Regions from separate parts of the Streptomyces sp. NPDC002671 genome, predicted to be linked through region 3. Evidence: riboswitches for the same ligand, from Rfam matches in the RefSeq annotation. Region 3 holds a riboswitch; each other region holds the start of a gene.
The links. Region 3 has a riboswitch for cobalamin ahead of ACWD35_RS01715 (CbtB domain-containing protein). Riboswitches for the same ligand answer to the same signal wherever they lie in the genome.
Positions count from the first base shown of each region.

Region 1 (7,778 bases), on a different contig from region 3:
AGCATGTCCTCGGCGGACTGCTCGATGTTGCCGGCCGGGCTCTGCGCGGCCACGCAGATCTGCTCCAGCTTGACCCATACCGCCCAGCTGCCCAGCGCCGTGAGCGTGGCCTGGCCGGTGCCGTAGGTCAGGGCGCCGACGGAGGCGAGGGCCTTGAGGGCCCAGTCGAGCAGGGGGTCGAGCGGGGTGTCGGCGGCGGGCGCGGGCTCTTCCTCGGTGCCGGGCTCGTAGGGGACCTCGCAGCGTTCGGTGCGCAGCTCGGTGACCCGCTGCTGGAGCAGGTCCAGCAACTGCTCGACCGGAACGGGACCGGCGGACAGCTGAAGGAAGGAGAGCACCTGGGGCATGGCCGAGACGACCTCGGCGACCGCGGCGGGCTCGTGGTCGGCCGGTTCCGGGTAGGCGAGCGACCAGGCGTCGAAGAGGGCGACCCAGCCGCGCAGCACGGCGCTGTCGTCCCGGTCCCAGGCGCGCAGCCGCCAGCCGGGGCGCGCGCTGTCGCCGTGCACCTCGACGAGTCCGGCGAGGCGGGCGATGTCCCAGTCGGCGCGGATCTGAGCGGTGGTCAGGCCCAGGTCGGCCGCTGCGCGATCGGCGGTCGCGCCGGAGAGGGTGGCCTTGCCGTCGGCCCGTGCGCCGGTGCGGCCGGGGCCGAGGGCGGTGTCGGCCCAGCGGGCGACGCGGACCGCGCCGGCCAGGCCGGTGCGCGCCATGCGGGCCAGTTCGGCGGGGGCCGGGGTGCCCTCGGGCGGCCGGGGCGCGGGGCGCCGCGAGCGCCGCTGGTTCACAGCTCTGGGCGCGGCGGCCAGGGGGCGCGGGCGGACAAGTCGGAGCCTGGAGTCGCGCGGGATACGGGACGTCACGGGTGCAGTCTTCCGGTTGACGGTCCGAAAACCCAAACGGAATGTCACGGGGGGCTACGGGGCTGGCCAACGCACGGGGTGCGGGGGCGGGAGAGGAGACGTGCTCCGGCCAGTCGTTCGGCCTCGCAGGCCCGGTGGTACGGCCTTGACGGGCAGGTCGTACAGCCTTAAACGGAACGGCCGGGACCCGTCTACATCAGCGGGGTCAGGAACCGGCGCAGGCGTTCCTCGTACGCCGCGGGGTCGGCGTTCCACATCGCCGCGTGCGGGGCGTCCGGCACGGTGTGGAGGGTGACCCGCTCGGGGCTGCGGGCGGCGAGGCGGCGGGAGTACCGCCAGGGGGCCACGGTGTCGTCCGGGCCGTGGATGATCAGGGTGGGCACGGTGATCCAGGCCGGGTCGGCGAGCTCGGTGACCTGGTCGGCGGGCAGTCCGGCCCGGCCCTGCGCGGCCCGCACCGCGAGCGGCAGCAGCGGCTCCGGGGTGTGGCGGGCCTGCGCGAGGGCGCGCAGCGTGGCCTCCCAGCTGAGCACCGGCGAGTCGAGGACCAGCCCGGCGACGCGCTCGCGCACCACGGAGTGCTCGGCGGCGCGCAGGGCCATGGTGGCGCCGGTGGACCAGCCGAGCAGGACGACCCGGCGGGCGCCGTAGCGGACGGCGTAGCGGATCGCCGCGTCCACGTCGCGCCACTCGGTCTCGCCGAGATGGTTGAGCCCGTCCGGTGGGCGCGGGGCGCCGAGGTCGCCGCGGTAGGCGAGCGCGAGGACCGGCATGCGGCGCTCGTGCAGGAAGCCCATGAGGTTCATGGCGTGCTCGCGGGTGGTGCCCAGGCCGTGCACCGCGATCACCCAGGTGTCCCGGTAGTTCGGCACGAACCAGGCCGGCAGGGCGCCGAGTTCGCCGGGTATGTCGACGTCGGCGTGGTCGAGGCCGAGGGCGGTGTCCGGGTTGCCGACGTACACGTTCGGGGTGAGCCACACCGCGTCGCCGGGGGCGAAGGTGCCGTGCGTGACGCGTTCGAGGCGGCGTACGACGGTGTCGGCGGTGTGCTGGGCCGTCGCCAGGACGGGGCCGACGACCGCGTGCGAGCCGTCGCCGGAGAGGCCGTAGCGGCCGGGGCGCAGGGAGGCCAGGTCGCGGGTGAGCGCGATCTGGCCGGCGGCCGTGGCGTGCACGGTCAGCCGGGGCTCGGTCGGCAGGGGGCGGCCCGCGGGCGCCTTCAGGGCGGCGTCGCTGGCCATCCGGCCGGCGGCGACGGATGCCGCGCCGGCGGCCAGGACCGCGGTGACCGCGGCGGCTGTCGCTTTGACGGTGCGCACCCGTCCAGTGTCGTGGGGGTTCCCGGCACCGGCCAGCCGAACGAGTGGGGCGGGGCGCCGGAGGTCAGCCGCGCTGGCCGTATCCCTTCAGGCGTTCCGCCACCTCCGTCAGCTGGGTCTCGGTCAGCAGGGACGGGGTCAGGCCCGGGACCGAGGACGCCGTCAGCCACAGGCGGCACATCCACTCCAGCTGGGCGGTGCGGTCGTAGGCCTGGTCGAGGGTGGCGCCGTGGGTGATCGTGCCGTGGTTCTGCAGGAGGCAGCCGGAGCGGCCGGCCAGGGCGCGGAGCATGTTGCCGGCCAGCTCGTCCGTGCCGTAGGTGGCGTAGGGGGCGACGCGGACCCGGCCGCCGAGGGCGCTGGTCATGTAGTGGATCGGCGGCAGCTCGGACACGAGGGTGGAGACGGCCGTGGCGTGCACGGCGTGGGTGTGGACGACGGCACGCGCGTGGGTGGTGCGGTAGACCGCGAGGTGCATGGGCAGCTCGCTGGTCGGCACGAGCGTGCCGAGCACCTGCCGGCCGGAGAGGTCGACGCCGGTGACGTCGTCCTCGGTGAGCCGGTCGTAGGGCACGCCCGACGGCGTGACCAGCACGAGGTCCCCGACGCGCGCGGAGACGTTCCCGGAGGTGCCGACCACCAGCCCGTCGGTGACGGTCCGGCGGGCGGTCGCCGTCAGCTCCGCCCAGACGCTCGCCACGTCCGCCGTCTTTGGGTGCCGCTCTTCCGTCTGCCCCTGCTCTTCAGCCATGCGGCGATCCTGCCAGCCGTACCCCCGAACGGGCGGACAGGGGCGCGAAACGCCCGCGGACGACGCCGATCCCCCCGCCGCCCGGCATTCAATGATCTTTCCTGCCCACCGGGTGGAAGGACCCCGCCCGCTCGACCCCGGGAAGACGTATGGCTCGCAACCGCACACCCTTCCGCCGTGGCGCCGGAGTCCTCGCAGCAGCCACGGCCGCACTCGCCCTCACGGGCACCGCGACGGCGTACACCGGGCCGCCGCAGGAGATGGCGGGCCTGCCCCGGGGGCACGACGTCTCGTCCTATCAGGAGCATGTCGACTGGCCGGAGGCCGAGTCCAAGGGCGCGCGGTTCGTCTACGTGAAGGCGACCGAGTCCACGGACTACCAGAACCCCTACTTCGACCGGCAGTACGACGGCGCGCGCCAGTCGGGGCTGATCCGGGGGGCGTACCACTTCGCGCTGCCGGACACGTCCTCGGGCGCCCAGCAGGCCGCGTACTTCGTGCGGCACGGCGGCGACTGGCGGGCGGACGGCTGGACGCTGCCGCCGGCGCTCGACATCGAGTACAACCCGTACGACAAGAAGGACGAGTGCTACGGGCTGAGCAGCGCGGAGATGGTCCGCTGGATCCGGTCCTTCAGCGACGAGGTCCGGCGGGAGACGGGCCGCCGGCCGGTGATCTACACGACGGCCCACTGGTGGGAGGCCTGCACCGGGGACAGCCGCGCCCTCGCCGCGGACCATGCCCTGTGGATCGCCCGCCACGGCACCTCGGGCCCCGGGGAGCTGCCGGGCGGCTGGCAGGAGTGGACGTTCTGGCAGTACGGCACCGGGGGCGGGCTGCCGGGTGACCAGAATCTCTTCCACGGCTCGGCGGCCCGGCTGCGGGACTTCGCGCGCGGCCAGCAGCCAAGGGACGCCTGGGGCGAGAGGGGCGACCGGAACCCTGACACGCCGTTGCGGCAACCCTGAGGCCTACACCAGTTCACCTTCCGTTCACCCAGGTTGCCTACGGTCCAACAGCCAATGACCTCGAAAGATTGCCTGGGTAAATGGAAAGCTTCTCGCTGATCCTCGCGATTGTGGTGGTAACCGCACTCGCGTTCGATTTCACGAACGGTTTCCACGACACCGCCAACGCGATGGCCACGACCATCTCGACCGGTGCGCTCAAGCCCAAGGTCGCGGTGGTCATGTCCGCCGCACTCAACCTTGTAGGCGCTTTTCTCTCCGTGGAGGTCGCCAACACGATCTCCAAGGGGCTCGTCGACGAGAACGGCATCCGCCCCGAGGTCATCTTCGCCGCCCTGGTCGGCGCGATCCTCTGGAACCTGCTGACCTGGCTGGTGGGGCTGCCGTCCAGTTCGTCGCACGCCCTGATGGGCGGCCTGATCGGCGCCACCGTCGCCTCCGCCGGCTTCGGCGCCGTCCACGGTGACGTCCTGGTCACCAAGGTCCTGCTCCCGGCGGTCGCCGCCCCGATCGTGGCCGGCGGCGCCGCGATGCTCGCCACCCGCTTCTCCTACGGCATCGGCCGCAACGCCGACGCCGAGGCCACCCGCAAGGGCTACCGCGCCGGCCAGATCGCCTCCGCCGGACTGGTCTCCCTCGCGCACGGCACCAACGACGCGCAGAAGACGATGGGCATCATCACGCTCGCGCTGATCGCGGGCGGCTCCATCGCCCCCGGCTCGAACCCTCCCACCTGGGTGATCCTCTCCGCGGGCCTGGCCATCGCGCTCGGCACCTACATCGGCGGCTGGCGCATCATCCGCACCATGGGCAAGGGCCTGACCGACCTGGAGCCGAAGCAGGGCTTCGCCGCGCAGACCAGCGCCGCCACCGCCATCCTGGCCTCCTCCCACCTCGGCTTCTCCCTCTCCACCACCCACGTCGTCTCCGGCTCGGTGATGGGCGCGGGCCTGGGCCGCAAGGGCGGTGTGGTCCGCTGGTCCACCGCGACCCGGATGGCCGTCGCCTGGGTGCTCACCCTCCCGGCCGCCGCGCTGGTCGGCGCGGGCGCCGAGTCCCTCACCGACCTCGGTGACTGGGGCACCGCCGTCGTCGGCGTCTTCCTGGTCGCCGCGAGCGCCGCGATCTGGAAGTTCTCCCGCCGCGAGGTCGTGGACCACAGCAACGTGAACGACACCGACAGTGCAGAGCCGGCCGGCGTGGTGACCACCGCCATCGCCGCCGTGACCCCGCCCCCGGCGGGCACGGTCGCCGAGGACCTGTCGGCCACCGCCTGACCCCGAGCAACCCCGGTTACTAAGGAAGCATCATGAAGATCGACTGGGCGGCTCTCGGCTCCGTCTTCGGCGTCAGCCTCGCGTTCACCGTCGGCCTGGTGGCCCTGTTCACGCTCGGCGTCAACGGCCTGTCCCGCAGGGAGAGGGCCGCGGCACAGGGCAACTCCGCCGCCCTCGCCGTGACCGGCGCCTACGTCTGCTTCGCGGCCTGCGCGGCGGCGGTGGCGTACGGCATCTACCTGATCATGCACAAGGCCTGACCGACCGTCCGCAAGGTCCCGTAAGGCTCAGCAAGGCCCCGTAAGGCTCCTCACCGGCTCGCTCCGGAGAGGAGCCTTACGCATGCCCGCACGCCGTCCATGTGGGCCTCAGCACACTCTCCCCGTGCAGGTCAACGGCAAGTTGACGGCCGTTCCGGGCGCGTGGTGGACTGCCCAGGCCATGTACGGCGGCAAGAGAGGAAGCCGGTGCGAATCCGGCGCGGTCCCGCCACTGTCACCGGGGAAGAACACCCCGGGAGCCAGGAACTCTCACCGCCGGATCTCGTCGAACCAGGGCGTGGACACCCTGAGTGAGGACACATATCGCCATGCTCGGCCGCAGATCGAGGACCACCGCCACAACCGCCGTCGCTTCCGTGACCGGCTGAACCGATGGGTGCCGATCGCTCTCGCGCGTACGGCCGCTCCTACGCCTACGGCGCCGCCGCCGGGCTCCTCGGTGACCTGCTCCTCGGTGATCCGCGCCGCGGGCATCCGGTCGCCGCGTTCGGACGGGCGGCCACCGCCGTGGAAGGCGCGTTGTGGCACGACCACCGCGGCTGGGGCGCGCTGCACACCGCCGTCTGCGCGGGCGGCGCCGTCGCGCTGGGCGCCGCGGCCGAGCGCGCCGTACGCCGCTCCCCCGCCGCCACCGTCGCACTGACCGCCGCCGCCACCTGGGCCGTGGTCGGGGGCACTTCGCTGGCCCGGGAGGCCGGTGCCATCGGGCGCGCCCTGGAGGCCGGGGACACCGAGGCGGCACGGGCGCGGCTGCCTCATCTGTGCGGCCGGGATCCGCAGGCGCTCGACGCCGCCGGGATCGCGCGCGCGGTGGTCGAGTCGGTCGCCGAGAACACCTCCGACGCGGTCGTGGGCGCCCTGGTGTGGGGCGCGGTCGGCGGGGTGCCGGGGCTGCTCGGGTTCCGGGCCGTCAACACCCTGGACGCGATGGTCGGTCACAAGTCCCCCCGCTTCCGCCGCTACGGCTGGGCCTCCGCCCGCCTCGACGACCTCGCCGGCTGGCCGGGCGCCCGCCTGACCGCCGTACTCGCCGCGGTCGCCGGACCCGACCCGCGCGGCGCCGTCCGGGCATGGCGGGCGGACGCGGGCCGGCACCCGAGCCCCAACGCCGGGCCCGTGGAGGCCTCGTTCGCGGGCGCCCTCGGCGTGCGGCTCGGCGGGACCCTCTCCTACGGCGGGCGCGTCGAGCACCGGCCCGTGCTGGGCGGGGACACCGGACGAGCCGTCCAGGTCCCCGACATCGGCCGGGCCGTACGGCTCTCCCGCCGCGTCGGCCTGCTCGCGCTCGGCACCACGGTCGCCGGGCGCCTCCTCGTCAACAGCCTGAAGGGACGTGGGAAGTGAACGGGGGTCTCCTCGTCGCCGGCACCACCTCCGACGCCGGCAAGAGCGTCGTGACGGCCGGGATCTGCCGGTGGCTGGTGCGCCAGGGCGTCAAGGTCGCGCCCTTCAAGGCGCAGAACATGTCCCTCAACTCCTTCGTGACCCGCGAGGGCGCGGAGATCGGGCGGGCGCAGGCCATGCAGGCGCAGGCCTGCCGCGTGGAGCCGACCGCGCTGATGAACCCGGTCCTGCTCAAGCCCGGCGGCGAACAGAGCAGCCAGGTGGTGCTGCTCGGCAAGCCGGTGGGCGAGCTGAGCGCACGCGGGTACCACGGGGGGCGCCAGCAGAAGCTCCTCGGCACGGTCCTGGACTGTCTGGCCGAGTTGCGGGGCACGTATGACGCGGTGATCTGTGAGGGGGCCGGTTCGCCCGCCGAGATCAATCTGCGGCGGACCGACATCGTCAACATGGGCATCGCGCGAAACGCGCGGCTGCCCGTGCTCGTCGTCGGCGACATCGACCGCGGCGGCGTCTTCGCCTCCTTCTTCGGCACGGTCGCCCTGCTCTCGCCCGAGGACCAGGAGCTGGTAGCCGGGTTCCTGGTCAACAAGTTCCGCGGCGATGTCGGCCTGCTGGAGCCGGGGCTGGACATGCTGCACGGGCTCACCGGTCGGCACACCTACGGCGTGCTGCCGTTCCGGCACGGGCTCGGCATCGACGAGGAGGACGGGCTGCGTGTCTCCCTGCGCGGGACCGTGCGGGAGTCGAACGTCGCCCCGCCCGTCGGCGAGGACGTCCTTCGGGTCGCCGTCTGCGCGATCCCGCTGATGTCCAACTTCACGGACGTGGACGCGCTCGCCGCCGAACCGGGCGTCGTGGTGCGCTTCGTGGACCGGCCGGAGGAACTGGCCGACGCCGACCTGGTGGTCGTCCCGGGCACGCGCGGGACCGTACGGGCCCTGGAGTGGCTGCGGGAGCGGCGGCTGGCGGAGGCCC
Region 1 covers NZ_JBSFVU010000032.1:36,613-44,390, reverse strand. Annotated here, with positions in the region: gene ACWD35_RS35745 (hypothetical protein) at 1-863, opposite strand, end outside; gene ACWD35_RS35740 (alpha/beta hydrolase) at 1,055-2,182, opposite strand; gene ACWD35_RS35735 (class II aldolase/adducin family protein) at 2,247-2,933, opposite strand; gene ACWD35_RS35730 (lysozyme) at 3,083-3,901, shown strand; gene ACWD35_RS35725 (anion permease) at 3,982-5,178, shown strand; gene ACWD35_RS35720 (hypothetical protein) at 5,211-5,438, shown strand; cobalamin riboswitch at 5,587-5,728, shown strand; gene ACWD35_RS35715 (cobalamin biosynthesis protein) at 5,832-6,803, shown strand; gene ACWD35_RS35710 (cobyric acid synthase) at 6,800-7,778, shown strand, end outside.
Region 1: linked by a shared signal. The riboswitch ahead of ACWD35_RS35715 (cobalamin biosynthesis protein) and the one ahead of ACWD35_RS01715 (CbtB domain-containing protein) in region 3 are both predicted to bind cobalamin.

Region 2 (7,778 bases), on a different contig from region 3:
GGCACACAGCACGACCCACACCTGGTACCGGCGTGCGCTCAGGCGGCCTCAGGGCCCCGGAACGCGCGCCGGTAGGTGTGAGGGAAGGGCGGACTCAGAGGACTCAGAAGTCCTCGTCCAGGTCCACGGTGCCCTCGACCGCCACCTGGTACGCCGACGGACGGCGCTCGAAGAAGTTGGTCAGCTCCTGGACGCCCTGCAGCTCCATGAAGGAGAACGGGTTCTCCGAGCCGTACACCGGGGCGAAGCCGAGGCGCGTGAGGCGCTGGTCGGCGACGCACTCCAGGTACTGCCGCATCGAGTCGGTGTTCATGCCCGGCAGGCCGTCACCGCACAGGTCGCGCGCGAACTGCAGCTCGGCGTCGACGGCCTCCTTCAGCATGTCGGTGACCTGCTGCTGGAGCTCGTCGTCGAAGAGGTCCGGCTCCTCCTTGCGGACCGTGTCGACCACGTCGAAGGCGAAGGACATGTGCATCGTCTCGTCCCGGAACACCCAGTTGGTGCCGGTGGCCAGGCCGTGCAGCAGACCCCGGCTCCGGAACCAGTAGACGTATGCGAAGGCGCCGTAGAAGAACAGGCCCTCGATGCACGCGGCGAAGCAGATGAGGTTGAGCAGGAAGCGGCGGCGGTCGGCCCGGGTCTCCAGGCGGTCGAGCTTCTCGACCTCGTTGATCCACTTGAAGCAGAACCCGGCCTTCTCGCGGATGGACGGGATGTTCTCCACGGCCGCGAAGGCGGCGGCGCGGTCGTCCGGGTCCGGGAGGTAGGTGTCGAGCAGCGTCAGATAGAACTGGACGTGCACGGCCTCCTCGAACAGCTGGCGCGACAGGTACAGGCGCGCCTCCGGGGAGTTGATGTGCTTGTACAGCGTCAGCACCAGGTTGTTCGCGACGATCGAGTCGCCCGTCGCGAAGAAGGCGACCAGCCGGCCGATGAGGTGCTGCTCGGCGGGCGTCAGCTTCGCGAGGTCGGCGATGTCCGAGTGGAGGTCGACCTCCTCGACGGTCCAGGTGTTCTTGATGGCGTCCCGGTAGCGCTCGTAGAAGTCCGGGTAGCGCATCGGACGCAGAGTCAGCTCGAAGCCCGGGTCGAGAAGTTTGGTGTTACGGGTGGACATTACTGGCAGGCCTCGCAGGACTCGGGGTTCTCAAGGGAGCAGGCGACGGCGTCGGGGTCGGCGACCTGCTGCACGGGGATGGGGGTCTTGGCCTGCGCCTGGGCCGCGCGGGCGATCCGGGTCGCCGGGCGGGAGCGCAGGTAGTACGTCGTCTTCAGGCCCGACTTCCAGGCGTACGCGTACATCGAGGAGAGCTTGCCGATCGTCGGCGTCTCCATGAACAGGTTCAGGGACTGCGCCTGGTCGAGGAAGGGGGTGCGGGCCGCGGCCATGTCGATGAGCCCGCGCTGCGGGATCTCCCACGCCGTGCGGTACAGCCGGCGCACGTCCTCCGGGATCCACGCGAAGTCCTGCACCGAGCCGTTGGAGTCGCGCAGCGCCTCACGGGTGCGCGCGTCCCACACGCCCAGGTCCTTCAGGTCCTGCACCAGGTACGAGTTGACCTGGAGGAACTCACCCGACAGCGTCTCGCGCTTGAACAGGTTGGAGACCTGCGGCTCGATGCACTCGTACACGCCCGCGATGGAGGCGATGGTGGCGGTCGGGGCGATCGCGAGGAGCAGCGAGTTGCGCATGCCGACGGAGGCGATCCGCTCGCGAAGCGCCGCCCAGCGCTCCGGCCAGGTCAGCTCCACGTCGTAGTGGTCGGGGTGCAGCACGCCCTGGGCGGTACGGGTCTTCTCCCAGGCCGGCAGCGCGCCGTTGCGCTCGGCCAGGTCGGCGGAGGCCTCGTACGCGGCGAGCATGATCCGCTCGGCGATCCGCGTGGAGAGCGCCTTGGCCTCCGGCGAGTCGAAGGGCACACGCAGCTTGAAGAAGACGTCCTGAAGGCCCATCGCGCCGAGGCCGACGGGACGCCACTTGGCGTTCGACCGCCCGGCCTGCTCGGTCGGGTAGAAGTTGATGTCCACGACCCGGTCGAGGAAGGTGACGGCGGTGCGGACGGTCTCGTCGAGGCGCTGCCAGTCGATGTCCCCGTCGGCCACGAAGGCACCGAGGTTGACCGACCCCAGGTTGCAGACCGCCGTCTCGCCGTCGTCCGTGACCTCCAGGATCTCCGTGCAGAGGTTGGAGGAGTGGACGACATGACCCGGCAGGGCCGTCTGGTTCGCGGTGCGGTTGGCGGCGTCCTTGAAGGTCATCCAGCCGTTGCCGGTCTGCGCGAGGGTGCGCATCATGCGGCCGTACAGGTCGCGGGCCGGGATGGTCTTCCTCGCGAGGCCCGCCTGCTCCGCCTTGCGGTAGGCGGCGTCGAACTCCGCGCCCCACAGGTCGACCAGCTCGGGCACGTCGGCCGGGGAGAACAGCGACCACTGCTCGTCGGCGTTCACGCGGCGCATGAACTCGTCCGGGATCCAGTGCGCGAGGTTCAGGTTGTGCGTCCGGCGGGCGTCCTCACCGGTGTTGTCCCGCAGTTCCAGGAACTCCTCGATGTCGGAGTGCCAGGTCTCCAGGTAGACGGCCGCGGCACCCTTGCGCCGGCCGCCCTGGTTCACGGCGGCCACCGAGGCGTCCAGGGTCTTCAGGAACGGGACGATGCCGTTGGAGTGCCCGTTGGTGCCACGGATGAGCGAACCGCGGCTGCGGATCCGGGAGTACGACAGCCCGATGCCGCCGGCGTGCTTCGAGAGCCGGGCCACCTGGTGGTAGCGGTCGTAGATGGAGTCCAGCTCGTCCAGCGGGGAGTCGAGGAGGTAGCAGGACGACATCTGCGGGTGCCGCGTGCCGGAGTTGAAGAGCGTGGGGGAGGAGGGCAGGTAGTCGAGCCGGCTCATGAGCCCGTAGAGCGCGGCGACTTCGTCGACGGAACGGAGGGTGTCGTCCTCGGCGAGCCCGGCGGCGACCCGGAGCATGAAGTGCTGGGGCGTCTCGATGACCTTGCGGGTGATCGGGTGCCGGAGCAGGTAGCGGCTGTGCAGGGTGCGCAGGCCGAAGTAGCCGAAGCGGTCGTCGGCGTGCACGTCGACCAGCGCGTCGAGCCGCTCGGCGTGCAGCCGTACGAACTCGGCGGTGCGGTCGGCGACGAGGCCCTCGCGGTGGCCCACGGCGACGGACTCGGTGAAGGTCGTCACGCCCTGCGAGGCGGCCTCGGCGCGGATGGAGATCGTCAGCAGCCGGGCGGCCAGCCGGGAGTAGGCGGGGTCCTCGGAGATGAGACCGGCGGCGGCCTCCGTGGCCAGCTCGCGCAACTCCGCGATGACATCCGGCACGGCCCCGTTCGCGGACCGGCCGCGCAGCGCGGCGGCGGCGACCCGGCCGGGGTCGGCGTCAGGGAGGTCGGCGGTCAGCTCGGTCAGGGTCCGCAGCAGCGCGGTACCGGGACCGTCGTTCTCCACCGGGGCCGCGATCGCCTGGGTGGCTGAAGCCGGTTCGGCTGGCGCGATGGTCACGTGGGGCTCTCCCTCGCTCGGCACGGGGCCTGGCGGAGGGCAGGGGACGGCACGAGCGCGCACGGCGTCGCGTCCACCAGCCCACTCCGCGAGGCCCGGACGTCTGAAGACACCCGGACCGGACGGCCGGGCGCACGCTGCCGACAGGTCCTCGGACTGACGCGAGTGCGTTCCGCTTCAGGCGGCCACGCACAAGTACACCGTTGCGGGACAGTTCCGGATTCGCACCGGATTCCCCTGCGGCGACAGCGAGGACGAGCATACATCTAGTGCCGGGCTGTCGTGGCACCCCCACATGTTGTGTCTCATGCGTGGCGCGACGGCTTCACAGCGTCAACTCGTAGGTGAGGAGAGTGACGTCGTCGAGTTCCGGGACGGGGTTCCAGTCCCGTTCCGGCACGCGGACGAAGCGCAGGCGTTCGTAGAGGCGGTGGGCGGTGTGCATGGTGCGCTGGGTCGACAGGACGACCGCCGTGCAGCCCTCGGTGGCCCGTGCGCGCTGCACGCAGGCGCGTACGAGGGCCTCGCCGGCGCCCCGGCCGCGGGCCGCGTGGGCGACGGCCGGCATCCGGATCTCGGCCTCGCCGCGACGGGCGATGTCGGCCACCGGACCGCCGGACGGCACGAAGGCGACGCCGCCGAGGAGGGTCCGTGAGTGGGTACGACAGCGGGCCGCCGTGGTGCGTGGTTTTCGGCGGCCCGCTGTGCGTGTGGAAGTCCTAGGGGGTTGCAGTGGGAGCCAGTTCCGCCTGTGCCCCCGCATCGCCCGCGTCCGCCGTGTAGTCCTCCGGCCGCGTCTCGTCCAGGCCCTCGGGGGCCTTGACGGCCTTCAGGACGAGGGTGAGGGCGACCGTGACCGCCACGTTGAGCACGAACGCCGTCAGGCCGATGTAGCCGATCTCACCGATGCCCGGGATCTCCTTGGCGTTGCCGCCGAAGTGCTTCTGTGTCGGGGAGGCGATCCCGTACGCGGCGACCGTGCCGTACACCATGCCGGCCGCCCAGCCGGCGAGCAGCGCCCAGCGGTGGAACCAGCGCGTGAACAGGCCGCCGACCAGCGCCGGGAAGGTCTGCAGGATCCAGATGCCGCCCAGCAGCTGGAAGTTGATGGCCACTGTCTTGTCCATGGTGAGGACGAAGACCAGCGCGCCCACCTTCACCAGCAGCGACACGAGCTTGGAGACCCGGGTCTCCTGCCGGGGCGTCGCGTCGGGGTTGATGAAGTCCTTGTAGATGTTGCGGGTGAAGAGGTTCGCCGCCGCGATCGACATGATCGCCGCCGGCACCAGTGCGCCGATGCCGATCGCCGCGAAGGCCACGCCCGCGAACCAGTCCGGGAACATGTCCTCGAAGAGCTGCGGGATCGCCAACTGTGCGTTGGTGACCTTCACTCCGGCCGCGATCGCCATGAAGCCCAGCAGGGCCAGCAGGCCGAGCATGAGAGAGTACAGCGGCAGGATCGTGGTGTTGCGGCGGATCACCTCACGGCTCTTGGACGACAGGGTCGCGGTGATCGAGTGCGGGTACATGAACAGGGCCAGCGCGGAGCCGAGCGCCAGCGTGGCGTACGTCCACTGGCCCGCCTCCGGCGGGGTGAGCGCGCCGTGTGGCTTGCCGGTCGCCGGGTTGACCTGGCTGAGCGCGTGACTCGCCTTGGCGAAGACGTCGTCGAACCCGCCCAGTTTGATCGGGATGTAGATGATCGCCACCGCGATGACGATGTAGATCAGGGCGTCCTTCACGAACGCGATCAGCGCCGGGGCGCGCAGGCCCGAGGAGTACGTGTAGGCCGCGAGGACACCGAAGGCGATCATCAGCGGGAGATCCTTCACGAACCAGTTCGCACTCTCTCCGCCACCCACGCCCATCACGTCCAGCACCGCCTGGATGCCGACGAGTTGGAGCGCGATGTACGGCATCGTCGCGAGGATGCCGGTGACCGCCACGGCCAGCGACAGGCCCTTGGAGCCGAACCGGCCGCGCACGAAGTCCGAGGTCGTCACGTAGCCGTGCTTGTGGGACACCGACCACAGGCGGGGCAGGAAGGTGAAGATCAGCGGGTAGACCAGGATCGTGTACGGCACCGCGAAGAAGCCGGCCGCGCCCGCCGCGTAGACCGCTGCCGGTACGGCGACGAAGGTGTACGCCGTGTACAGGTCGCCGCCGAGCAGGAACCAGGTGATCCAGGTGCCGAACGACCGTCCGCCCAGGCCCCATTCGTCCAGCGAGTGCTCGTCGTCCGCCTTGCGCCAGCGTGCGGCGAGGAAGCCCATGACCGTGACGGCCAGGAAGAAGAAGATGCAGACGCCGAGCGCGACGCCGTTGACGCCGTTCTTCACCGGGCAGCACCGCCCTTCTGAGCGGCGCGGGAGCGCTGGTCGTGCTGCCACAGTCGGTACGCGGTCACCGTGAGCGCGGTGGAGATCAGCACCCAGAGCATCTGGTACCAGTAGAAGAACGGGATCCCGATGAACGCCGGGTCCGTCTTGGCGTAGGAGCCGACCCACAGCATCGCCACGAAGGGCGCGGCGAGGCACAGGCCGATGATCATCCGGATCGGTGTGACGAGCGGGGGTCTCACTTCAGGTGTTTCGGACATGCCGCGCCTCCGTACCCTCGTTGATCACCCGGGTGTTGATCACCCGTGTAATGCGCAGGCAATGTAGGCGACGGGATCACGGAAGCGGAAGACCTCGTCCGAATCTCGGTACCTGGAGTTGGTGTGCGTTCTGGTGTGCCGAATGGTCTGCGTTCAGCGGGTTCTTGGGAGGCGGGGAACACCGTGGTGTCGCTGGTGTGTGCCAGGCCGCGCAGCGGCCGGATGCTGTGGCCCGCGAGGCCAGTGTCGCCTGTCATGTGATGCCTGGCTCACCGATTTGGGTGATGGGTGGTGAACATGCGGTAGGCGGTCGTACGCATGTATACGTTGGGTGATCGTGAAGCTGGTGGTGCAGGTGAAGCTGCTGCCGACGCCCGTGCAGGCGGCGGCGCTTGAGGCGACGCTGCGCGCCTGCAACGAGGCGGCCACCTGGGCAAGCGGTGTGGCGTTCGAGAAGGGCGTGAAGCGGAACTTCGCGCTGCGCGAGCACACCTACGGCGAGATCAAGGCCCGGTGGGGGCTGGGTGCGCAGGCCGCCCAGCACGTGATCAAGAAGACGTGTGACGCGTACGCGGTGATGAAGGCCAACCTGAAGGCAGGAAACCTTGGGAATCCGGGATCGAAGCGTCACCGCAAGGCGACTGGGAAGCCGGTCGTCTTCCGGCCGCAGAGCGCGCAGCCGTACGACGACCGGATGCTGTCCTGGCAGATCGGCGAGCGGCGGGTGTCGATCTGGACCGTGCACGGGCGGGTGAAGGACGTGGGGTTCACCGCTGGCCCTGAGCAGTTGGCCACCCTGGCCCTGTACCGCAAGGGCGAGTCCGATCTCGTGTGCCGGGACGACATGTGGTTTCTCAACGCCACCTGCGAGATCCCGGAGCGGGAATCGAACACCGATCGCGTGGACTTCCTCGGCATTGACCTGGGCATCGTGAACATCGCTACCACCAGTGACGGCGAGATCATGGCCGGACGTGAATTGAACCGCGTCCGGGTGCGGGAGCGGAAGTTGCGCACCAAGCTGCAGAAGAAGAACACCCCGTCCGCGAAACGTCGGCTGAAGAAGCGCAGGCGTAAGGAGGCGCGGCGGGCGCGGGACATCAACCACAAGATCGCGAAACATGTGGTGGCCGAGGCTGAACGCACCGGTCGCGGGATCGCCCTGGAAGACCTGATGGGCATCCGCGAGCGGGTACGGCTTCGCAAGCCCCAACGGGCCGCCCACTCCAGCTGGTCCTTCGCCCAGCTGGGGGCGTTCATCGCGTACAAGGCCCGCCGGGTGGGGGTGCCGGTGGTGTATGTCGATCCGGCGTACACCTCCCGCACCTGCGCCGACTGCGGGCACATCGACAAGGCGAACCGGGTCAGTCAGGCCCGGTTCGCCTGCCGGAACTGCGGCGTCGTTGCGCACGCGGACCGGAACGGCTCCCGCAACATCCGCGCCCGCGCGCGGGAGTTGTGGCGACGCGGGGCCCAGTCAACGGCCCCCGCCCCACCACCGCAGCAGCGGGGCGGGGCTGGACGCAAACGCAGCGCCACAGCCAGTGACGCCCGTTGTGCAAGCCCGTCGCTCTAGCGACGGGTAGTTGACTGGGTCTTGTTCACCACGTAGTCGCAGAGCGACTCGAAGACGTCCCGTGCCGGGCAGCCGGGCAGCGCGCGGATCTCCCGC
Region 2 covers NZ_JBSFVU010000009.1:97,782-105,559, reverse strand. Annotated here, with positions in the region: gene ACWD35_RS16005 (ribonucleotide-diphosphate reductase subunit beta) at 104-1,117, opposite strand; gene ACWD35_RS16000 (ribonucleoside-diphosphate reductase subunit alpha) at 1,117-3,507, opposite strand; cobalamin riboswitch at 3,633-3,769, opposite strand; partial or broken gene ACWD35_RS15995 (GNAT family N-acetyltransferase) at 3,833-4,153, opposite strand; gene mctP (monocarboxylate uptake permease MctP) at 4,227-5,846, opposite strand; gene ACWD35_RS15985 (DUF3311 domain-containing protein) at 5,843-6,106, opposite strand; gene ACWD35_RS15980 (RNA-guided endonuclease InsQ/TnpB family protein) at 6,444-7,682, shown strand; gene ACWD35_RS15975 (polyprenyl synthetase family protein) at 7,679-7,778, opposite strand, start outside.
Region 2: linked by a shared signal. The riboswitch ahead of ACWD35_RS16000 (ribonucleoside-diphosphate reductase subunit alpha) and the one ahead of ACWD35_RS01715 (CbtB domain-containing protein) in region 3 are both predicted to bind cobalamin.

Region 3 (7,778 bases):
GCAGCAGCATCAACACCTACGTGGCGGCCACGGTCCTCACCAACTACGGTGAGCCCTCGCAGATCACCATGGGGGCCTCGACCAACCCGGCCTGGATCACCTACAGCTACGACGACCAGACGCGTCGGCTGACCGACCGTCTGATCACCCGTACTCAGGCGCCCGGGCCGACGGTCGACGACACCAAGTACACCTACGACGCCTCGGGCAACCCGACGTCCACGACCGACCAGCAGTCGGAGACCGGTAACACCGTCACCGACCAGCAGTGCTACAGCTACGACACGCTGAACCGGCTCACCGACGCCTGGACGGCCAACGACAACTGCGCCGCCAACCCGCCCACGACCAGCACTCTTACCACAACGCCTGGCTCGTACTGGCAGTCCTTCGGCTACGACGCCATCGGCAACCGCAAGCAGAGCGTCGACCACGCCATCGGCAGCTCCGGCACGACATCCACCACCGGCTACACCGACGGCTGCACCACGGGCTGCAACTCCACCGGTGCGCAGCCGCACACCCTGACCGCCACCACCGGTGGCACGAACCCGACGAAGTTCGGCTACGACGAAGACGGCAACCTGCGCACCCGGACCCCCACCAGCGGCCCGGGCCAGACCCTGACCTGGGACGACGAGGGCCACCTGGCTCAGGTGGACATCGACGGCACCAGCCCGTCGACCACCAAGTACCTCTACGACGCGGACGGCAACCAGCTGATCCGCCGCGACCCCGGTCAGACCACGCTGTTCGCCGGTGACACCGAGATCGTCGTCAACACCAGCGTCACCCCCAACGTGCTGCTCGGTGCCGTGCGCACCTACGTGCACGGTGGCGGCGCCGGTGTGCCGATGGCGGTCCGCTCCAGCCTGTCCGGCGGCGGGCTGAAGTACCTCTTCGGTGACCCGCACGGCACGGCCAACCTGTCCATGGACGCCACCACCCAGCAGGTCGCCCGCAAGCAGTACACGCCCTACGGGCAGCCACGCTCCAGCGCCAACACCACGGCCTGGGCCGATCCGACCCACTCCTATCTCGGCAAACCCCAGGACACGAGCACCGGTTACACCGACGTCGGCGCCCGTAAGTACGACCCCTCCCTGGGCAGCTTCATCAGCGTCGACCCCGTCTTCGAGGCGACCAAGCCGCAGGAACTGGGCGGGTACACCTACGCCGCGGACAACCCGATCAACAACAGCGACCCCAGCGGTCTGGAAAGCTGCTACCCGGTGTACTGCAGCGGGGACCACGGTACGTACGGCGACCTGCCCCCGATCCCGCCGCCCCCGAGCGGCGACGGTGGTAACGGTGGCCACCACGGCGGTGGCGGCGGCTGCGACTCCGCCTGCCTGGCAGCCCTGGAAGCGCTCCAGCACCACGTCTGGAAGGACGACTCGAACGAGAAGCTGGTGCACTCGGCGCTCGCGGCCCAGCTCAAGGCGTACGTCATGACCATCGCCGGCAACAGGCACCCCTGCCAGGCAGGTGCGAGCGTCGCGTCCGGCACCATGGCGGCCTGCAACTACCTGGGTGGCAACTCACCGCAGCTGAGCTGGCAGGATCTGCTCAAGCTCTGGGCGGGTGGCAAGGGCGCGAACGTCCCGTTCGACGCCGGCAGCCCGCTCACCCAGCAACTGGCGACGGACAAGCACAACATGGGCATCATCCGGCGACTGAAGGAGAAGCTTGAGGCCGACGACTTCAGCGCGGACATCAACGCCCTCGGCGGACAGGACGACTACGTCGACGGCAAGAACCTGGGGGAGAAGCTGGGCAACTTCCCGAAGGACATGCTCGGAATGGCGACCAACGGCCACCACGGTACGGAGACTCCCGACGCCTTCACCGGCGGCTACGACGTGGTCTACCAGGTGGTCAACGAGAACCGCAGCAGTCGCAGCTTCACGGTGGCGTTCGCGGCCTTCAACGACACGGGGACCGCTTCACTGATCCACTTCGGGATGCCGGACGTGAAGCAGGGCTACGGCGGTGCCAGTGTGTACCAGACCTACTACTGGACCATGGAGGTGCACTGAGATGACGCAGCGCCCTGGCGGACTGTCGGACGCCCGGCCCGACAGCCTCTGGCGTCCGGCCCGCTGGGCGCTGCTCCTGGTGCTCGTGCTGTCGTTCGCCACCACGCTGCTGCGCGTCGTACCGGCCTCCGGGTCGACGCGCGAGCTGGTGGCGGACATCAAGGCCGGCCGGACGCACTCGGTGCAGATGGACGCCGAGGGCACGGATGTCACGGTGCGCTGGAGCACCGGTCCGCTCGACGAGCACAGTTACGTCTACCGTCCGGCCGGCTTCGTCGCGGGCACCGACGAGGCCGCCCGCGACTTCAGGGCGACCGTGACCCGGGCGGCGGGCGCCTCCGCGGAGCGGATCCGGTTCCGCGACTTCGACGCCACGTACGGCGCCGGGGGCCTGACCCTGCTGGTGCCCGTCGCCTACGTCCTGCTCACGCCGTGGACGTGGCTCAGGTACCTGGCGATCCTCACGGGGGTGGTCGTCCTGGCCCGGATGCTCACCGCTCGGCGGCACCGCCTGGCCAGTGGCCCCGCCTGGGCCCTGGCCGGGCTCATCACGGGGGCGGGTTTTCTGGCTTATCTGTGGGCCGAATCCGGGTCCGGGCCCAGGGAGTTGGCGGCCGTGACCGCGACTCCGCGCTGGTGGCGTGCGTGGCTGGCCGCGCTGGCCACCGGTGCGGGGATGGCCGTGCTCGGAGCCGCCGTCCTCTTCGCGGCCGGGCGCTTCTGACTCCGTATCACTCGAGCGCGGACGGATTCTGGCGAGAGAAGAAGATCACGTCCGCCGGTGCGGTCTTGGCCATGCACGCGACACGCGGTACGGTCTGTCCGAATCGACGACGGTACGACGGAAGCCGGTGGGAATCCGGCACGGTCGCGCCACTGTGAGCGAGGCGCCCCTGGCGGCTCGTTAGTCAGACCCGTGGCTGTCGTCCTGTGCACCACCGAGATGGGACGCGAACTCCCAGAGGAGGTTCTGCCATGGCGCAGACCGTCGCCCAGCCGACCGCCACCACCCCCGCCGTACCCGCCACGCTGCCGCTGAAGGCCATCGCTCCCTGGGCGGTCTTCTTCGGCATCCTGATGCTCGTCCTGCTGTACTTCGTCGGTGCCGAACAGGGCGCCTCCTCCGTGTTCAACGGCACGGACGTCCACGAGTGGGTGCACGACGCCCGCCACCTGCTCGGTTTCCCCTGCCACTGAGGCCGGGGCACCGCACTCACATGAACTCCGCAACAGTAAGAAAGCTCCTCGTGCGGGGCATGCTCGCCGGCCTTGCGGCCGGCGGGCTCGCCCTCGTCATCGCCTACTTCCTCGGCGAGCCGAACATCGACAGCGCGATCAGCTACGAAGACGCCCACTCCCACGGGCACGAGATGGAAGTCGTCTCCCGCTCCCTGCAGTCCACCGCGGGCCTCGCCACCGGTGTCCTGGTCTACGGGGTGTCCTTCGGCGGCATCGCCGCGCTCGCCTTCTGCTTCGCCCTCGGCCGGGTCGGCCGCTTCTCCCCGCGAGCGACCGCGCTGCTGCTGTGCGGCTGCGCGCTGCTCGCGGTGTACGTCGTGCCGTTCCTGAAGTACCCGGCGAGCCCGCCGTCGGTCGGCGACCCGGACACGATCGGCAAGCGGACCACCCTGTACTTCCTGATGATGCTGCTCAGCGTGCTCCTCGCGATCGCCGCCGTGATCGTCGGCAAGCGGCTAGCGCCCTCGCTGGGCAACTGGTACGCCACCGTCGCGTCGGTGGCCGGCTACGTCCTCCTGATCGGGCTGGCCTTCGCCTTCCTGCCGGTCATCAACGAGGTGCCGAAGGACTTCTCGGCCACCCTGCTGTGGCGGTTCCGGCTCTCCGCCCTGGCCATCCAGGTCACCCTGTGGTCCGGCTTCGGTCTGCTCTTCGGTGAACTGGCCGAGCGGCTGCTGTCGCCGAGGCCCGCGGCCTCCCCCGCGGGGCAGGCGCTCTCGCTTCACTGACCCGGTACGGCCCCCAGGGCGTGCCCCAGTCGCAGGTTCCAGCGGCCGGACCGGCCGGTGATCTCCGTCGCCGTGAGCGGCGGGACGTCGATCCGCCAGAACGCCGGTCCGGGCGCGTCCAGGACGTTCACCGTCACCGCCCGGATCACCTCCGGCTCGACCACGGCCACCATGCGCCCGTCGGCCCGGCCGCACGCCTCCAGCCACTGCGCGACCCGCTCGCACAGGTCCCGTACCGACTCCCCGCCGTGCGGCGCGGCGCCCGGGTCGGACAGCCAGTGGGCCACCGCTTCGGGTTCGGCGGTGCCGACCTCTTCGAGGGTCCGGCCCCGCCACCGGCCCACGTCCAGGCCGGCCGGTGCCGGCTCCGCCGAGGCGCCGAGGCCGAGCGCGGCAGCCGTCTCGCGGCAGCGCACGGTGGGGGAGACGAGGACACGCCCGGCGGCGGGCAGCCGCCCTGCCGCCGCTTCGGCCTGTGCCGCTCCGCCGTCGTCGAGCGAGTCGCCGTCGTCGAACCGGGCCCGCCGCAGGGACGGGGTGGTCGCGGGGGAGATGAGGGTGACACGGCTGGTCACGCGGGCGGTCCTCCTGTCTTCCGTGTCCCGTCACGGTACAACTCGGGCTCGTACCGTACGGGGTGCAGCACCTCGGTCAGTCGGACGTGAGGTGCGCCATGGGAAGGGCTGCGGCGGGCTCGGCCCTGCCCGCGGGGTGGAACACGGGCAGGAGCGCGCCTCTGACCCCGGGGACGGCCGAGAGTATCGGCGGCCGGGTCCAGTCGGAGGGCCGGAGGGACAGGTCGACGGTGACCCGGGCCCCGGGCGCGATCCGCAGCGGGCCGGCCATGTCGACCAGCAGCGGCGGCTCGGCGTACGGTTCGCCCGGCCACACCGCCGCCGAGTGGGCCACGGCATGCAGATACCACGTACCGGGCGGCACGTCGCACATCCGGAAGTCGTCCGTGGCGAACGCGGCGGTGACGGGCCGGCCCTGCATGATCGGGCTGCCGAACAGCCCCAGGTACGCGGCGGACAGCGGCCGTTCCTGCGCGCGGACGGTGCCGGTGAGCGAGGCGGTTCCGACGGCCGCGGCCGTCACCGGTGGCTGGTCCGCCCAGGCGCGGGCCTGCGGATCGCACACGGCCTCCGCGCAGTTGTGCTGGCGGTACTGGGTGGGGGAGACCCCCACCGATTCACTGAAGCGCCGGGAGAACGTTCCGGTGCTGCGGTAGCCGACGCGGACGGATATCTCCGCCACGTTGAGCGAGGTGGTGAGCAGCAGTCGCTGCGCTTCGTACAGCCTCACGGCACTCAGGAAACGTCCCGGGGTCACGCCGGTGACGCGACTGAAAAGGCGCAGGAAGTAGTACTTGCTCATCATGGCCGAGCGGGCGAGATCGTCCAGGCACAGTGGTTCGTGGAAGCGCTCGCGAATGGTCGTCACGGATCGCTGAACCAGATATTCCATATATCCCCCCATATGGAAAAGAGCCGAAGGGGGCTCCCCCGCCCCCGCCCCCGCCCCCGCCCCGCCATGAAAGTCTCGTGGGCAGAACGCTCCTGGCAATGGCCCGGAAGGGCCCCTTGTCAGCGGGTGGGAATGACGCCGCCGTCCACGCGGAGCACCTGCCCGGTGATGTAGCGGGCTTCCGGGGAGGCGAGGAAGTGGACGGTCTGCGCGATGTCCTCGGAGTTTCCGACGCGGCCCACCAGGGTTTCCTCCAGGCGCACTTTCCGGAATCCGTCGGTGCGCGTCCCGCCGAAGAACTCGGTGTCCTCGATGTAGCCGGGGGCGACCACGTTGCAGGTGATGCCGCGCGGGCCCAGCTGCCGGGCGAGGGCGATGTTCCAGCTGCCCATGGCCGCCTTGGCCGCACCGTACGAGCCCGCGCCGCGGTCGGCGGCGAAAGAGCCGATGTTCACGATCGTGCTGCCCCGGACGAGCAGCCCGTCGACGGCCGCCGTGGTGAGCACGGCACCCATCAGGTTGGACTCCAGGTTGGCGCGCCAGCTGTCGGCGAGCGCCTGCAGGCCGCGGGCCGGCGCGGCGCCCAGGTCCCGGTTCCCGCCCGCGTTGTTGACCAGCACGTTCAGCTCGTCCGGCAACTGACCGGTGAGCGCCTGCAGTTGCTCCAGCTCGGTGGCGTCACAGGCCAGGGCGGTCACCTGGGAGCCCAGCTCCTTGGCCGTCCGCTCAAGGACCTCCGCGCGCCGGCCGGTGATGAACACCCGGTCGCCGGAGGCCGCGAAGGCCGCCGCCGTCGCCTTGCCAATGCCTGTTCCGCCACCGGTCACCAGAACGATCCGGGTCATCTCCGCACTCCTCAGGGGGGTCGGTATGGGCAGGTGCCGCGCTCCACGAGGCGTACGGGGGCCGTCAGACCGTGCCGTCAGACCGTACGCGCTCTTGGCCCGAGCGCGCTCAGTTGATACACTGATTGTCAATGATGCTGACGAGTTGGAGTATGTCGGCCGCTCGGTGGCGACGTCAAGGGATGGTGTGAAGAATGGCGACGCAGAGTGACGCCACGGCCGGCCCGGCCCCGAGCCAGGACCCGCCCTTCCTGGTGACGCTGCCCGAGTCCGTGAAGGAGTCCTATCCCTTCCTGCTGCGCAAGGCGTCCCAGCGGATCACCGAGCGGGCCCATGAGGCGCTCATCCCCTTCGGCCTGACGCTGCGCCACTACGGCGTGCTGAACCTCGTGGGCCTGGAGGAGGGGCAGATCCAGCGGGTCGTGGGCGCCCGGCTGGGCATCGACCGTACGACGGTCGTGGGGCTCGCCGACGACCTCGAGGACGCGGGCCTGCTGGAGCGCCGCCGTGGCCCCGACCGGCGCTCCTTCGCGCTCTATCTGACCGAACGCGGGGCGGCCCAGCTGTGGCAGCTGAGGCGCCTGATCGATCTGGTCCAGGAGGAGTTCCTCGCTCCGCTGTCGGGGGACGAACGCGAGGAACTGCGCGAGCTGTTGTTGCGCGTTCTCTAGTTCTGCCAGGTCAGCCCTGTTCCGCGGAGGGCGGTGTGTCGGAGCCGTGCGAGTACGGCTTGATGTCGAGCACCGGGGTGCCGTCGACCAGGTCGACCCCCTCGAAGTCCAGTGCGTCGGCGTGGACTTCGCGGACCCGTACCAGGCTCAGGCCGATGCGGTTGTGCCGGTTCGGGGTGCGCGTGGAGTAGACCCCCGTGGTGCGCCCGGTGCCCGCCCAGCCCCGTGGTGTCAGCCTCAGCGGGGCCGCCTCCTCGTCCGTCTGGCTGTGCAGCCAGCTGAGCAGCCAGACGTGTTGCCCGCTGAACAGCCCCTCAAGACCCCCGGCGAACCGGTCGAAGACGACGACCCGGCCCTGGCTGGCGTAGGCCATGGTGGCCTGCGGCGGTGCGTCCTGCGGACGTTGGAAGTCCGTCGTGACATAGCCGATCGGTGACACGGACATCGTCATGTCGGCGTCGGGGTGTACGGGTGCGTTCTTCACCGGGCCTCCCTGCGGTACGTCCGGCCCCTGCCGACCGGCGTAGGTGCCTTGGAATCTAATTGACAGACGGCTGACAATCAAGAATGCTGACCTGTTAGGAGTACGTCCCAGACGTACGTCTTATGCGCTACGTCTGAGCGGTACGTCGCCATCATCACGAGAGGTGTAGTCGCGTGACAGAGCGAACCGAAGCGCTGGTCATCGGCGCCGGAGTGGCCGGGCTGACCACCGCGGTGTGCCTGGCGGAACAGGGCTGTGCGGTACGGGTCCTGGCCGAACGGCCGCCTCGCGAGACCACCTCGGCG
Region 3 covers NZ_JBSFVU010000001.1:389,675-397,452, reverse strand. Annotated here, with positions in the region: gene ACWD35_RS01725 (RHS repeat-associated core domain-containing protein) at 1-2,039, shown strand, start outside; gene ACWD35_RS01720 (hypothetical protein) at 2,041-2,763, shown strand; cobalamin riboswitch at 2,857-2,978, shown strand; gene ACWD35_RS01715 (CbtB domain-containing protein) at 3,015-3,236, shown strand; gene ACWD35_RS01710 (CbtA family protein) at 3,257-4,006, shown strand; gene ACWD35_RS01705 (histidine phosphatase family protein) at 4,000-4,581, opposite strand; gene ACWD35_RS01700 (helix-turn-helix transcriptional regulator) at 4,658-5,449, opposite strand; gene ACWD35_RS01695 (SDR family NAD(P)-dependent oxidoreductase) at 5,593-6,318, opposite strand; gene ACWD35_RS01690 (MarR family winged helix-turn-helix transcriptional regulator) at 6,513-6,989, shown strand; gene tsaA (tRNA (N6-threonylcarbamoyladenosine(37)-N6)-methyltransferase TrmO) at 7,000-7,473, opposite strand; gene ACWD35_RS01680 (FAD-dependent oxidoreductase) at 7,647-7,778, shown strand, end outside.